Regions from separate parts of the Pseudomonas sp. zfem002 genome, predicted to be linked through region 3. Evidence: predicted binding sites of a transcription regulator. Region 3 holds the regulator's gene; each other region holds the start of a gene.
What was found. The regulator sigma-54, encoded in region 3, starts transcription at its own class of promoters, with help from an activator protein. The targets are predictions, from matches to a motif close to ANTGGCATNNANNTTGCTNT.
Positions count from the first base shown of each region.

Region 1: the regulator sigma-54 is predicted to act here: its motif matches at 1,874-1,893, upstream of glnA (type I glutamate--ammonia ligase).
Region 2: the regulator sigma-54 is predicted to act here: its motif matches at 2,159-2,178, upstream of flgB (flagellar basal body rod protein FlgB).

Region 1 is NZ_JAVYJH010000010.1:112,395-117,407, reverse strand. Features, by position in the region: gene aroQ (gamma subclass chorismate mutase AroQ) at 1-227, opposite strand, end outside; gene glnA (type I glutamate--ammonia ligase) at 372-1,778, opposite strand; gene thiI (tRNA uracil 4-sulfurtransferase ThiI) at 2,109-3,563, shown strand; gene typA (translational GTPase TypA) at 3,679-5,013, shown strand, end outside.
Region 2 is NZ_JAVYJH010000001.1:221,546-226,558, reverse strand. Features, by position in the region: gene flgE (flagellar hook protein FlgE) at 1-481, opposite strand, end outside; gene flgD (flagellar hook assembly protein FlgD) at 509-1,240, opposite strand; gene flgC (flagellar basal body rod protein FlgC) at 1,257-1,697, opposite strand; gene flgB (flagellar basal body rod protein FlgB) at 1,701-2,111, opposite strand; gene RTI28_RS00965 (autotransporter outer membrane beta-barrel domain-containing protein) at 2,455-5,013, shown strand, end outside.
Region 3 is NZ_JAVYJH010000002.1:119,506-124,518, forward strand. Features, by position in the region: gene lptC (LPS export ABC transporter periplasmic protein LptC) at 1-485, shown strand, start outside; gene lptA (lipopolysaccharide transport periplasmic protein LptA) at 472-999, shown strand; gene lptB (LPS export ABC transporter ATP-binding protein) at 999-1,724, shown strand; gene RTI28_RS03860 (RNA polymerase factor sigma-54) at 1,903-3,396, shown strand; gene hpf (ribosome hibernation-promoting factor, HPF/YfiA family) at 3,478-3,786, shown strand; gene ptsN (PTS IIA-like nitrogen regulatory protein PtsN) at 3,799-4,263, shown strand; gene rapZ (RNase adapter RapZ) at 4,266-5,013, shown strand, end outside.

The DNA.
Region 1 (5,013 bases), on a different contig from region 3:
GCGTTGGGCGACGGATGGCGATGCCAGTCCAGGGTGGTATTGGGCGGGATGCGGATCTTCAGCAGGCTCAGTTCGGGCGTGCCAGTCGCATAGCTCGGGTAGGGCGAGCCGTCCCAGGCGGCGCTGGCGCGGAGCAGGAGCTGCGTTTCGGTGGTGTCGCTGGAGGGCGTGGTGCCGCAGGCGCTGATGAAGGCCAGCAGGCTGAGCAGGGAAAGGCGGCGAATCATGGCGTGGCCTCGCTGAAGGGGAAGCGGGCCAGCATGGGTGACCTGGAAAGGCTGAACTATCAGCCGGGGAGTCACCGCCTGTAAGAAAAAGGCCTCCCGAAGGAGGCCTTTTCCGACTACGTCGCTTGCGCGAGCGTCACTGGATCAGCAGCTGTAGTACAGATCGTATTCCAGTGGGTGTACGAAGGTGCGAACCTTGATTTCTTCTTCCGATTTCAGCGCGATGTAGGCATCGATGAAGTCGTCGGAGAATACGCCGCCCTTGGTCAGGAAGGCGCGGCCCTTGTCCAGCTCTTCCAGGGCTTCTTTCAGGCTGCCGCAAACCTGCGGGATTTCCTTGGCCTCTTCAGGCGGCAGGTCGTACAGGTTCTTGTCGGCGGCATCGCCTGGGTGGATCTTGTTCTGGATACCGTCCAGACCGGCCATCAGCAGGGCAGCGAAGGCCAGGTACGGGTTGGCAGCCGGGTCCGGGAAGCGTGCTTCGATACGACGGGCTTTCGGGCTGCCGACGTAAGGAATACGGATCGAGGCGGAACGGTTGCGCGCCGAGTAGGCCAGCATTACCGGAGCTTCGAAACCTGGAACCAGACGCTTGTAGGAGTTGGTTGCCGGGTTGGTGAAGCCGTTCAGGGCCTTGCCGTGCTTGATGATGCCGCCGATGAAGTACAGGGCGGTGTCGGACAGACCGGCATAGCCTTCGCCGGCGAAGGTGTTCTTGCCGTCTTTCCAGATCGACATGTGGACGTGCATGCCCGAGCCGTTGTCGCCGTACAGAGGCTTCGGCATGAAGGTCGCGGTGCGGCCGTAGGCATCGGCAACGTTGTGCACGACGTATTTCAGGGTCTGAACTTCGTCAGCCTTCTTCACCAGGGTGTTGAACTTGACGCCGATTTCGTTCTGGCCGGCAGTCGCCACTTCGTGGTGGTGAACTTCGACGGACTGACCCATCTCTTCCAGTGCGTTGCACATGGCGGTACGGATTTCGTGGTCGTGGTCGAACGGCGGAACCGGGAAGTAGCCGCCCTTGACGCCTGGACGGTGGCCTTTGTTGCCGCCTTCGACGTCCTGGTCGGACATCCAGGAGCCTTGTTCGGAGAAGATCTTGAACATCGAGCCGGAGATGTCGGACTTGAACTTCACTTCGTCGAAGATGAAGAACTCAGGCTCTGGACCGGCGAACACGGTGTCACCGATCAGGGTGCTTTTCAGGTATTCCTCGGCGCGCTTGGCGATCGCACGTGGGTCGCGATCGTAGCCTTGCATGCTGGAAGGTTCGATGATGTCGCAGACCAGGATCAGGGTCGGCTCTTCGGTGAACGGGTCCAGGACGGCGGTGTCGTCGACCGGCATCAGGATCATGTCGGATGCTTCGATGCCTTTCCAGCCAGCGATGGAGGAACCGTCGAACATCTTGCCGACTTCGAAGAAGTCGTCATCCAGCGCATCACGGGCTGGCATGGTCACGTGGTGCTGAGTGCCGCGGGTGTCAGTGAAGCGCAGATCAATCCATTTAACGTCATGATCTTTGATGAGTTGAACCGACTTCGACATAGTGTCCTCCGGGTGGGGTAGAGCGTGCCTGTGCAGCCCTTCAATTTGGGTGATGCCGGGCGCGAATAGTCGGCCAGGGCAACCTGCATCACAAGGGAGCAAATTGCATGCCAGTGCCCGGAAATGGGATTTATGCCCCCTTTTCTCGCGTTTCAGCCCTTTCTGTAGGAAATCTCGATTTTTTCTGCACTCTTTAGATGCGCAAAAAAGCCAGGGCGAACCAAAATGGTGCATCGTAAAGCGATCGGACAAAAGTTGGTCAAACCTTGAGCAATTTCCGCTATAATCCGCGCCCCCCTTTTTCGGCTGGCCGCTCGCGCGCTGTTTTTCATGAAACTGATCGTCAAAGTCTTTCCAGAAATCACCATCAAGAGCCGCCCGGTCCGCAAGCGGTTCATCCGTCAGCTCGGCCGTAACATCCGTGCCGTGCTGCGTGAACTCGATCCCGAGGTCAAGGTCGACGGCGTCTGGGACAACCTCGAAGTGGTCACCCGCATCGAGGACGAGAAAGTGCTGCGCGAGATGACCGAGCGCCTGACCTGCATGCCGGGGATCGCGCATTTCCTGCAGGTCGACGAATACCCGCTGGGCGACTTCGACGACATCGTCGCCAAGTGCAAGACGCATTTCGGCCACCTGCTGGCCGGCAAGCGCTTCGCCGTGCGCTGCAAGCGCGGCGGCCACCACGATTTCACCTCGATGGACGTCGACCGCTATGTCGGCAGCCAGCTGCGCCAGCAGTGCGGCGCAGCCGGCATCGACCTGCGCACCCCGGAAGTGGAAGTGCGCATCGAGATCCGCGACAAGCGCCTGTACGTGATCCACAACCAGCACAAGGGCATCGGCGGCTACCCGCTGGGCGCGCTGGAGCAGACCCTGGTGCTGATGTCCGGTGGCTTCGACTCCACCGTGGCGGCCTTCCAGATGATGCGCCGCGGCCTGATGACCCACTTCTGCTTCTTCAACCTCGGCGGCCGCGCCCATGAGCTGGGGGTGATGGAAGTCGCCCACTACCTGTGGAAGAAGTACGGCAGCAGCCAGCGCGTGCTGTTCGTCAGCGTGCCGTTCGAGGAAGTGGTCGGCGAGATCCTCGGCAAGGTCGACAACAGCTACATGGGTGTGACCCTCAAGCGCATGATGCTGCGCGCCGCCACCAAGGTTGCCGACCGTCTGGAAATCGATGCGCTGGTGACCGGCGAGGCGATTTCCCAGGTGTCCAGCCAGACCCTGCCGAACCTCGCGGTGATCGACTCGGCCACCGAGAAGCTGGTGCTGCGCCCGCTGCTGGCCAGCCACAAGCAGGACATCATCGACCAGGCCAACCAGATCGGCACCGCCGAGTTCGCCAAGCACATGCCGGAATACTGCGGCGTGATCTCGGTGAACCCGACCACCTGCGCCAAGCGCCACCGTGTCGACCATGAAGAGAAGCAGTTCGACATGGACGTGCTGGAGCGCGCCCTGGAGCGCGCCCGCTACATTTCCATCGACAACGTGATCGACGAACTCGGCCAGGACATCCAGGTCGAAGAGCTGAGCGAGGCCCTGCCGGGCCAGATCGTCATCGACATCCGTCACCCGGATGCCCAGGAAGACGAACCCCTGAAGCTCGACGGCATCGAAGTCCAGGCCGTGCCGTTCTACGCCCTGAACAGCCGCTTCAAGCACCTGGATGGCAACCGTCAGTATTTGCTCTATTGCGATAAAGGTGTCATGAGCCGCCTGCATGCTCATCACCTGCTCAGTGAGGGACACGCCAATGTGCGCGTTTATCGCCCCGCCTAGGAAGCACGATGGCGACCGCTCTCGCCATCGTCCTCCCGACCGGATTTCCTGCTCCGACTACTGAAACCCGCTGCCCTGGCGGCGGCACCGAATACCTGAGATCGAGATACACACAGTGATTGAGAATCTGCGCAACATCGCCATCATCGCCCACGTTGACCATGGCAAAACCACCCTGGTCGACAAACTCCTGCGCCAGTCCGGCACCCTGGAGCGTAACGAGCTCAACGACGAGCGCGTCATGGACTCCAACGACCAGGAAAAAGAGCGCGGCATTACCATTCTGGCGAAGAACACCGCCATCAACTGGAATGGCTACCACATCAACATCGTCGACACCCCCGGCCACGCCGACTTCGGTGGCGAGGTAGAGCGCGTGATGTCGATGGTCGACTCCGTGCTGCTGCTGGTCGACGCCCAGGACGGCCCTATGCCGCAAACCCGCTTCGTGACCAAGAAGGCCTTCGAAGCCGGTCTGAAGCCGATCGTCGTGATCAACAAGGTCGACCGTCCGGGCGCGCGTCCTGACTGGGTTCTGGACCAGATCTTCGACCTGTTCGACAACCTCGGTGCCACCGACGAACAGCTGGACTTCAAAGTCGTCTACGCCTCGGCCCTGAACGGCATCGCCGGTCTGGACCACACCGAGATGGCCGAAGACATGACCCCGCTGTACCAGTCGATCGTCGACAACGTGCCTGCGCCGGCCGTTGACCGCGATGGTCCGTTCCAGATGCAGATCTCCGCTCTGGACTACAACAGCTTCCTGGGTGTGATCGGTGTTGGCCGTATCGCCCGTGGTCGCGTCAAGCCGAACACCCCGGTGGTCGCCATCGACACCGACGGCAAGCGCCGCAACGGCCGTATCCTCAAGCTGATGGGCCACCACGGCCTGCACCGCATCGACGTCGAAGAAGCCCAGGCTGGCGACATCGTCTGCATCAGCGGTTTCGACGAGCTGTTCATCTCCGACACCCTGTGCTCCCCGGACGCAGTCGAAGCGATGAAGCCGCTGACCGTCGACGAGCCGACCGTGTCCATGACCTTCCAGGTCAACGACTCGCCGTTCTGCGGCAAGGAAGGCAAGTTCGTGACCTCCCGCAACATCAAGGAGCGTCTGGACAAGGAGCTGCTGTACAACGTTGCCCTGCGCGTTGAAGAAGGCGACTCGGCCGACAAGTTCAAGGTTTCCGGTCGTGGTGAGCTGCACCTGTCGGTTCTGATCGAAACCATGCGTCGCGAAGGCTTCGAGATGGCCGTGGGCCGTCCTGAAGTGATCATCCGCGAAGTCAATGGCAGCAAGCACGAGCCGTTCGAAAACGTCACCATCGACATCCCTGAAGAATCCCAGGGCAAGGTCATGGAAGAGATGGGCCTGCGTAAGGGCGACCTGACCAACATGGCGCCGGATGGCAAGGGCCGTGTACGTCTGGAGTACAACATCCCTGCT
Region 2 (5,013 bases), on a different contig from region 3:
TGATGCCCTGGGTGACCAGGCTGGTGGGCTTCGGCGGCTGCGACAGGGTATCGATCTTGAGGTCGGTCAGGCTGGACGTCAGGATCTTGCCGTTTTCGTCGGCGGCATAGCCCTGCAGGCGCAGGCCGTCGGAGGTGACGACATAGCTGTCCTTGCTGGTCTGGAAAGCACCGGCACGGGTGTAGCTGAGCGAGCCGTTGTCGCTGAGCACGAAGAAGCCCTGACCCTGGATCGCCATGTCCAGCACGTTGCCGGTGTTGTTCACGTCACCCTGGCCGAACTGCTGGGAAATCGCCGCCAGACTCACGCCGTTGCCGACGGTCTTGCTGCCCACGCCCAGCTTGCTCGCCGAGTACACGTCCTGGAATTCCGCACGGGACGATTTGAAGCCGTTGGTGGCAACGTTGGCGATGTTGTTGCCGGTCACGTCCAGTTGCTTGTTTGCCGCATAGAGACCGCTAAGGCCGATATTGAAGGACATCTTTCACTCCTGTGCCGTTAGCCGGCTCTATATACCGATGGTTTGCACTTTGGACAGCGCGACGCTGCCCTGACCGGCGAGATTGAGCATCATCTCGCCCCCTGTCTGACTGATGGTGACGCTGCTCACCGTGGCTGGCAGCAAGGTGTACATTTCCGCCTCCTTGCCATCGACCTTGGTGGTGGCCTTGAACGTGTAGGTACCTGGCGACAGCACCTCGCCCTTCTCGTTCTTGCCGTCCCAGACGAAGGACGCATTGCCGGCCTTCTGCTCACCCAACTGCAGGGTACGCACGACGTTGCCGTCCTTGTCCTTGATGGTCACGGTGGCGCTGCTCACCGACTGCGGCACGACCACCGAACCGGTCATGCTCTTGGTGGTGTCGACCACCGCCTTGTCGGTCTGGGCGATCACCGAGCGACCGACCAGCGACGAGGCCTGCAGGGCCTGGGACGATTTGTAGTTGCCGGAAATCGCGGTGACCGACTCGTTCAGCGTGGTGATGCCTTCGAGGCTGCTGAATTGCGCCAGCTGGGCGACGAACTCGCTGTTGTCCTGCGGATCCAGCGGGTTCTGGTGCTGCATCTGGGTTACCAGCAGCTGCAGGAACGCATCCTTGCCCAGCGTCTTGCCGCCGGTCTTGCTGTTGGTGGACGACGCGACACTGGTCTGGTCGGTGGTGGAAGTTTTCTTGACCCCGGACGCCTTGATGACGTCGTTGAGGTTCGTTGCGGAGGTCGTATCGTTGACACTGGCCATTGGCTCGGTCCCTCAATCACTGACCCAGGGTCAGTACTTTCTGCATCATGGTCTTGGCCGTGTTCATCAACTCGGCGTTGGTCTGGAACGAGCGGCTGGCCGAGATCATGTCGGCCATTTCCTCGACCACGTTGACGTTCGGGTAGTAGACGTAGCCGTCCTTGTTCGCCGCCGGGTGATTCGGCTCGTAGCGCGCCTCGAGGTTGCTCTGGTCCTCGACCACGCCGAGTACCTGCACGCCCTGCCCCGCCGCATCCTGGTCCTGGAACAGCGACTGGCTGCCGTTCTGCGCCTGCTGGAAGGTGGTGGCGAACACCGGGTGACGGGCGCGGTAGGTCTGGTCGATGCTCGACGAGACGGTCTCGGCGTTGGCGATGTTCGAGGCGACGGTGTTCAGACGGGTGGTCTGGGCACTCATGCCGCTACCGGCGATGTTGAAAACACTGGCGAGGGACATGAATTACTCTCCGCGCAGGGCCGACACCAGCCCTTTGAATTTACTGTTGAGCAGCGTGAAGCTGGCCTGGAAACCCACGGCGTTCTCGGCGTAGTTCGACTGTTCGAGCTGCGCGTCGACGGTGTTCTGGTCGATCGAAGGCTGCATCGGCGTGCGGTACTGCAGCGACTCGTCGCTGAGGGTCACGCCCTCGGCATCGATATGCCGGGCATTGGTCCGGTCGAGGGCGAAGTGGCCGCCCTGCTGGGTCTTCTCGGTTTCGGCAGCGAGCACCTTGGAGAAGTCCATGTCCCGCGCCTTGTAGTTCGGCGTGTCGGCGTTGGCGATGTTGTTGGCCAGCACCTCGGCGCGCTGGGCGCGGAAGCCCAGGGCCTTTTCGTGGATACCGAGCGCTTTGTCGAAGCTGATGCTCATGTCGGGGAAACCTTCGAAGGTTGACCGGATGGTTCGTTGGCGATGAGAGAGCAAGTCCCATGCCAAGAAAGGAAACCCCAGTAAAACCGGGGTTTTCGCGGTTTTGCCGGGGGCGGCAATGCCAGAAAAGCGGCAATGGATTTCCGCTGGGTGTCGGCGATGGCGGCGAAAAGCGGCAATGGACCACGGAAAGCCGGCGCCAAGAGCATGTCATTTTGATGACTACTTCTATACCATCCAGCCCGCTCGCTGCGTGGCACTTAGCCATTACCACCAACAAGGCCTGGCCACGTAAGGACTCACCGTGATTTCGACGACGTTTAAGGAATAAACCGTGGCCTCGATGCTTTTCCCCAAGACCCTGCTCGCCCTGGCGGTTACCGCCACCACGCTCCCCGCCTATGCCGAAACCGTGCAGTTGACCAACGCCGGCTTCAAGAGCGAAAACCAGACCTACAGCGAAAACCTGGAGATCTCCGGCAGCTACAGCGGTAGCGGCAATGATGACCCCATCGAGCTGCATGGCAGCCATGTGCAGAAGGACCTGATCCTCAACGCCACTATCAACAGCACCGGCAATTTCGCCGGCGGCGTGGACATGGACTCGTTCGGAGATGGCCTTACATGGGCCAACAACCGGATTGATGGCGCTGTCATCAACAAGGGCAGCATCAGCGCCATCGGCGGCGGTGCCAATGCCTTGATGATCGACCCGGCCCTGATCGGCGGCAGCGTAATCAATGAAGGCCTGCTCTACGTCAAGGGCGAGCCCGTACTGGACGACGGCGATATCGATGTTGCTCGCGCCATTGACATTAACGGCTCGACCATCATCCGTGGCGACCTGATGAACACCGCCAGCGGTCGAATCATCGCCGAGGGCCCAGATGCCAAAGGCGTCAGCATGGAAGGGGGTCGCATGGTCGGCGCCTTGATCAACGATGGCCTGATCCAGGTCACCGGCAATCGCACCACTGCCATCGACATCAGCGGCATCCCGAGTCCTGACTGGTGGCTAGAACCGATCCGTGCCGAGCTGCATGTCATCGAGAACCACGGCACCATCATCGCCACTGGGCACGGCGCCGAAGGTATCCGCATCAATGGGGCCGTGCTCAGCTACGACACCGAGCAGATCGTCAACACCGGCACCATCCAGGCCTCTCGTGCAGCCATTGTGGTAGGCGACTATCTTCAGCGCAGCAAATACGATCTAGTCCTCCACAGTTCGCTGAACATCATTAACAGCGGCAAGATCATCTCCGAGAATTATGCGGTGGACTCCAGCGCAACCTATGACCCGGTCACGCTGGAAATGCAGAACGGCAGCCAGATCACCGGCAGCCTGCTCGGCTTAAACCGCATACTAGTCTCCGGCAATGCCGACTTCGCCGGCACCGGCAGCCAGGTCGGCGGCTACGACATCGACATGCAAGGTTTCGGGTTCGTCCAAGTAGCCAGTGGCAAAGAGAACAGCCCAGCCCGGCTCAACCTGCTCAACCCACACACCAACCTGAAAGGCAGCTTGGGTGTTTACGACAACTCGGTACTCAGCCTGAACCTGTCCAGCGCGACCAACCCTGACGTTGCAGTCCTCAACGTCGCCAGCCTCGCCTTCTTCAGCAAGAACGCCCAGATCACCCTGTCCGCTCAGGGCAGTGATTTTTCTGCCAAAGGCACCGAGTACAAGCTGCTCCAGGCTTATCAGCTCAGCGTAATTAATGACGCAGGTACAGGGATCGAGTCGGACACCAAGCTGAACCTGATCAGCTCCTCAGCACTGCTCAATATCGATAGCTACAAAGTGGAAAATAACACCCTGTTCGCCACCGTGACCGGTCGGGGCAAGGGTGAAGTAGACGACATCATCAGCGGCAACGGCGGCTCGGCGAACAGCCGCAAGGCCATCAGCAGCCTGGTCAATGACGGCGTGATCGGCCGCATCAGCGCACAAAACCCCAACGACCCGCTGCTGCAGACCCTGCTCAACTCCAACGAAGCCGACCTGACCCGCATCGCCGAACAACTGGCCCCGGAAACCAACGGCGGCGCGACCCAGGCCGCGACCACCAGCCAGAACCTGGTCAGCACCGCCACCGGCAACCGCACCAGCGGTCTGCGCGGCGCCTCGTCCGGCGACGCCTTCAAGGAAGCCGGCGTCTGGGTGCAGAGCCTGTACAGCGACGCCACCCAGGACCTGCGTGACGGCGTGGCCGGCTACAACGCCTACAGCCGCGGCATCGCGGTGGGCGCCGATGGCAAGCTGAACGACCAGCTGACCCTGGGCCTGGCCTACAGCTTCATCAACACCGATGTGAACGGCAAGAGTGGCAACAAGACCGAAGTCGACAGCCAAGCTTTCACCCTCTACGGCGGTTACGAACTGGGCAACTACTTCGTCGACGGCAGCCTGACCTATGGTTTCAACGACAACGACAGCAAGCGTCATATCGCTGGCACCCTGGCGAAGGCCGATTACGACAGCGACCTGCTCGGCCTGAACCTGGTCGGTGGCTACACCTGGAAGATCAACCCGCAGGTCCTGGTCGAGCCGCGCCTGGCCGCGCGCTACAGCCTGGTGAACATCGACGGTTATCGCGAGAAGGGCTCGTCCGCCGCGCTCAAAGTCGAAGACCAGCGCTACGAAGCCATCGAGCTGGGCGCGGGTGTGCGCGTCGCCGGCAGCTTCAACCTCGGCGCCGGTACCCTGGAGCCGCAGGTCAAGCTGATGGCCTGGCACGACTTCGCCGCCGACCAGGCCAGCAGCACCTCGACCTTCCTGCTGGGCAGCACGCCGTTCGTTACCAGCGGCGCCAAGGCCGTGCGCAACAGCTATGAAGCCGGTATCGGCACCGACTACAAGCTGGGCGCGGTGACCCTGGGCGTGAACTACGACTACATC
Region 3 (5,013 bases):
AGCGCTTCCTCGACCAGCCGGTTTCCCAGGTCGACGAAAGTGCCATCGACTACTACGCGATCAACGCCCACAGTGTGCAGTTCCTGCCCGACGGCAAGATGCAGTACGAGATGACCGCCGACAAGGTCGAGCACCTCAAGGCCAGCGAAGTCACCCTGCTGACCAAGCCGGACCTGCAGATGTACCGCGGCACGACTTTCCCCTGGCACGTGCAGAGCGAGCGCGGCGAGGTCAACCCCGATGGCACCGAGGTCGAGCTGATCGATTCGGTCCGGGTCGCGCGTACCGATGAACAGAACCGCACCACCATCATCACTTCCAGCCGCATGACGGTATTCCCGCAGAAGCAATATGCGCAAACCGAGCAAGACGTTAGAATCGACGGCGCCGGTGGCGTGACTACGGGCAAGGGAATGAAAGCGTATTTGAAAGACGGCAGGATGGACCTGCTGTCCAACGTAAGAGGACAGTATGAGGCTCGTTAAAACCCTCCCTTTTTTGCTCAGCCTGAGCGCAGCACTGGGAAGCGTGAATGCCTGGGCCCTGCCTACCGATCGCGACCAGCCCGTACGCATCCAGGCCGACCAAGCCCAGATGGACGACAAGAACAAGGTCGCCACCTACACCGGTGACGTGATCATCACCCAGGGCTCGATGATGATCAAAGGCAACGTCGTGACCATCACCCTGAACCAGGCTGGTGACATCGATACCGCAACCTCTGTGGGCAAGCCGGCTTATTTCGAACAGCAGCAGGACGCCGCCAAGCCGGACAAGATGCAGGGCTACGCCAAGCAGATCCAGTACCAGGCGGGCCGTGACCTCATCGTGCTGACCGACCAGGCCAAGGTGGTCAACGCCGGCAACACCACCGAAGGCGAGAAGATCGTCTACAACTCCAAGACCCAGGTCGCTACTGCCGGTCGCGGCGGCAAGGACATCCAGACACCACGTCAGCGTATCGACATGGTGATCCAGCCGAAGAAGAAGGCCGAGTAATGGCAACTCTCAAAGCCCAGCATCTGGCCAAGAGCTACAAGAGCCGGCAAGTCGTGCGTGACGTCAGCCTGTCCATCGACAGCGGCCAGATCGTCGGCCTGCTGGGGCCCAACGGCGCCGGCAAGACCACCTGCTTCTACATGATCGTCGGCCTGGTCCAGGCCGATCAGGGCCGCGTCCTGATCGACGACCTGGACGTCAGCCACCAGCCGATGCACGGTCGCGCCCGCGCCGGCATCGGCTATCTGCCGCAGGAAGCGTCGATCTTCCGCAAGCTGTCGGTGGCCGACAACATCATGGCCATCCTGGAAACCCGCAAGGACCTCGATCGCGATGGGCGCCGCAAGGAGCTGGAAAGCCTGCTGCAGGAATTCCACATCAGCCACATCCGCGACAACCTAGGCATGAGTCTGTCCGGTGGCGAGCGTCGCCGCGTGGAAATCGCCCGCGCCCTGGCGACCGCACCAAAGTTCATCCTGCTCGACGAACCCTTTGCCGGTGTCGACCCGATTTCGGTCGGCGACATCAAGCAGATCATCCACCACCTGAAGGCCAAGGGCATCGGCGTTCTGATCACCGACCACAACGTCCGTGAGACCCTGGATATCTGCGAAACCGCTTACATCGTCAACGATGGTCAACTGATCGCCGAAGGCGACTCGGAAACCATCCTGGCCAACCAGTTGGTGAAAGAGGTGTACCTCGGCCACGAGTTCCGCTTGTAGGTTCGAGGTCGTTGGAATGACCGGGCGCTGGCCTTAAGCCACTATTCGCGGCTTAATTGTTACAGCGCTCTAGGCAAACGCTACAATTTCAGGCATATATCTTGCTTAAAATTGGCGCCCCGCGTCCGTGTAGTAGATGGCGCATGCGCGCCGGCGAATAAGGTGTTAAGCCCCAGCCATGAAACCATCGCTCGTCCTAAGAATGGGCCAGCAACTGACGATGACCCCGCAGTTGCAACAGGCCATACGTCTGCTCCAGCTTTCCACGCTGGACCTGCAGCAGGAAATCCAGGAAGCCCTGGAGTCCAACCCGATGCTCGAACGTCAGGAAGAAGGCGACGACTTCGACAACAGCGACCCCATGGCCGACAACGCCGAGAGCAAGCCGGTCGCGGAAACGCAGGAAAGCAGCTTCGAACAGTCCGCACCGAGTGCGGAGAACCTCGAAGAAGGCGAATGGAACGAGCGCATCCCCAACGAACTGCCGGTCGACACTGCCTGGGAAGACATCTACCAGACCAGCGCCAGCAGCCTGCCCAGCAATGACGACGACGAGTGGGACTTCACCACCCGCACCTCGGCGGGCGAGAGCCTGCAGAGCCACCTGCTCTGGCAACTGAACCTGGCGCCGATGTCGGACACCGACCGGCTGATCGCCGTCACCCTGATCGACTGCATCAACAACCAGGGCTACCTCGACGAAACCCTGGAAGAAATCTGCGACTCCTTCGATCCCGAACTGGATATCGAGCTGGACGAGATCGAAGCCGTCCTGCACCGCATCCAGCAGTTCGAACCCGCCGGCATCGGCGCGCGCAACCTCGGCGAATGCCTGCTGCTGCAACTGCGTCAGCTGCCCGCCAATACGCCGTGGATGGGCGAAGCACAGCGCCTGGTCAGCGACTACATCGACCTGCTCGGCAGCCGTGACTACAGCCAGCTGATGCGCCGCATGAAGCTCAAGGAAGACGAACTGCGCCAGGTCATCGAACTGGTGCAGAGCCTCAATCCGCGCCCTGGCTCGCAGATCGAATCCAGCGAGCCCGAATACGTGGTTCCCGACGTGATCGTGCGCAAGGACAACGAGCGCTGGCTGGTGGAACTCAACCAGGAAGCAGTACCGCGCCTGCGGGTCAACCCGCAGTACGCCGGTTTCGTCCGCCGCGCCGACACCAGCGCCGACAACACCTTCATGCGCAACCAGTTGCAGGAAGCGCGCTGGTTCATCAAGAGCCTGCAGAGCCGTAACGAAACCCTGATGAAGGTGGCGACCCAGATCGTCGAGCACCAGCGCGGTTTCCTCGACCATGGCGACGAGGCCATGAAGCCGCTGGTCCTGCACGACATCGCCGAGGCGGTGGGCATGCACGAATCGACCATCTCCCGGGTGACCACGCAGAAATACATGCACACGCCCCGCGGAATCTATGAGCTGAAGTACTTTTTCTCCAGCCATGTGAGCACCTCCGAAGGGGGGGAATGCTCCTCCACCGCTATCCGCGCGATCATCAAGAAACTGGTTGCCGCGGAAAATCAGAAAAAGCCATTGAGTGACAGCAAGATCGCTGGTTTACTGGAGGCACAAGGCATCCAGGTAGCACGTCGCACCGTCGCCAAGTACCGCGAGTCGCTCGGCATCGCACCCTCGAGTGAACGCAAGCGATTGATGTGACAGTTCCTGAGATGTGCCATCGCAATTCAGTGGCAGGCGCAACACCTGCCTCTTTATGCACGGCAACAAAGGAGAAGCAGTATGCAAGTCAACATCAGTGGACAACATGTAGAAGTCACTCCACCGCTTCGTGAATATGTCGAATCGAAGCTGAAGCGTCTGGAGGGTCATTTCGACAGGATCACCAACGTGCAGGTCATCATGAAGGTCGAGAAACTCCAGCAGAAAGTGGAGGCGACCTTGCAGATTCCGGGTGGTGAAGTGGTTGCGAATGCCGAAGACGCCGACATGTATGCCGCCATCGACTCCTTGACCGACAAGCTCGACCGCCAACTGAAAAAACACAAGGAAAAACAGCAAAGTCTGCTGCAAGGTGCAGCGGCACGCTGATCCCCCTCATCCATGATCCGACTTGAATCCATCCTGACCCCCGGCCGTTCCCTGGTGAACGTGCCGGGCGGCAGTAAAAAGCGCGTACTCGAACAGATCGCCAACCTGATCGGCCAGGAAGTCCCCGAGCTGGACACCCAGGACGTATTCAAAAGCCTGATCGACCGGGAAAAACTCGGCTCGACGGGTTTCGGCAACGGCATCGCCATTCCCCACTGCCGCCTCAAGGGCTGCAACAGTCCAATCAGCGCGCTGCTGCATCTGGACGCCCCCATCGATTTCGACGCCATCGACGGCGCCCCGGTAGACCTGCTGTTCGTCCTGCTGGTACCGGAAGCCGCCACCGATGCGCACCTTGAGCTGCTGCGCCAGATCGCCAGCATGCTTGACCGCAAGGACGTGCGTGACCGACTGCGCGCCGCCCCGAGCAGCACCGCCCTTTACCAGGTTGTCCTGGACGAGCAGAACGGAAGCTGACCATGCGCCTGATCATTGTCAGCGGCCGTTCCGGATCCGGCAAAAGCACCGCCCTCGATGTCCTGGAAGACAATGGTTTCTACTGTATCGACAACCTCCCCGCCGGCCTGTTGCCGCAGTTGGCGGAGAGCGCGCTGATCAACACCGAATTGCTGCAACCGCGGGTCGCGGTGTCGATCGACGCCCGCAACCTGCCCAGCCACCTGACGCGCTTCCCGGAATTGCTCGACGAAGCCCGCGCACGGCACATCCAGTGCGATGTCCTGTATCTGGATGCAGACGAAGAAACCCTGCTCAAGCGTTTTTCCGAAACCCGTCGACGCCACCCGCTGACCAACCAGGACCGTTCCCTGGCCGAGGCGATCCGTGTCGAAAGCGACCTGCTCGGCCCCATCGCCGACCTCGCGGACCTGAAGATCGACACCACCAGCCTGAACCTGTATCAGCTGCGTGACACGATCAAGCTGCGCCTGCTCAACCAGCCGGAGCCCGGCACCGCCTTCCTCATCGAGTCCTTCGGCTTCAAGCGCGGCATGCCGGTCGATGCCGACCTGGTGTTCGATGTTCGCTGCCTGCCCAATCCGTACTGGAAACCCGAGCTGCGCGAGCATTCGGGCCAGGATCAACCGGTCATCGACTACCTGGCGACACAGCCCGACGTAGAAGAGATGTTCCAGGACATTTCGTCCTACCTGCTGAAATGGTTGCCGCGCTTCGCCGCCAGCAACCGCGCTTATGTCACCATTGCCA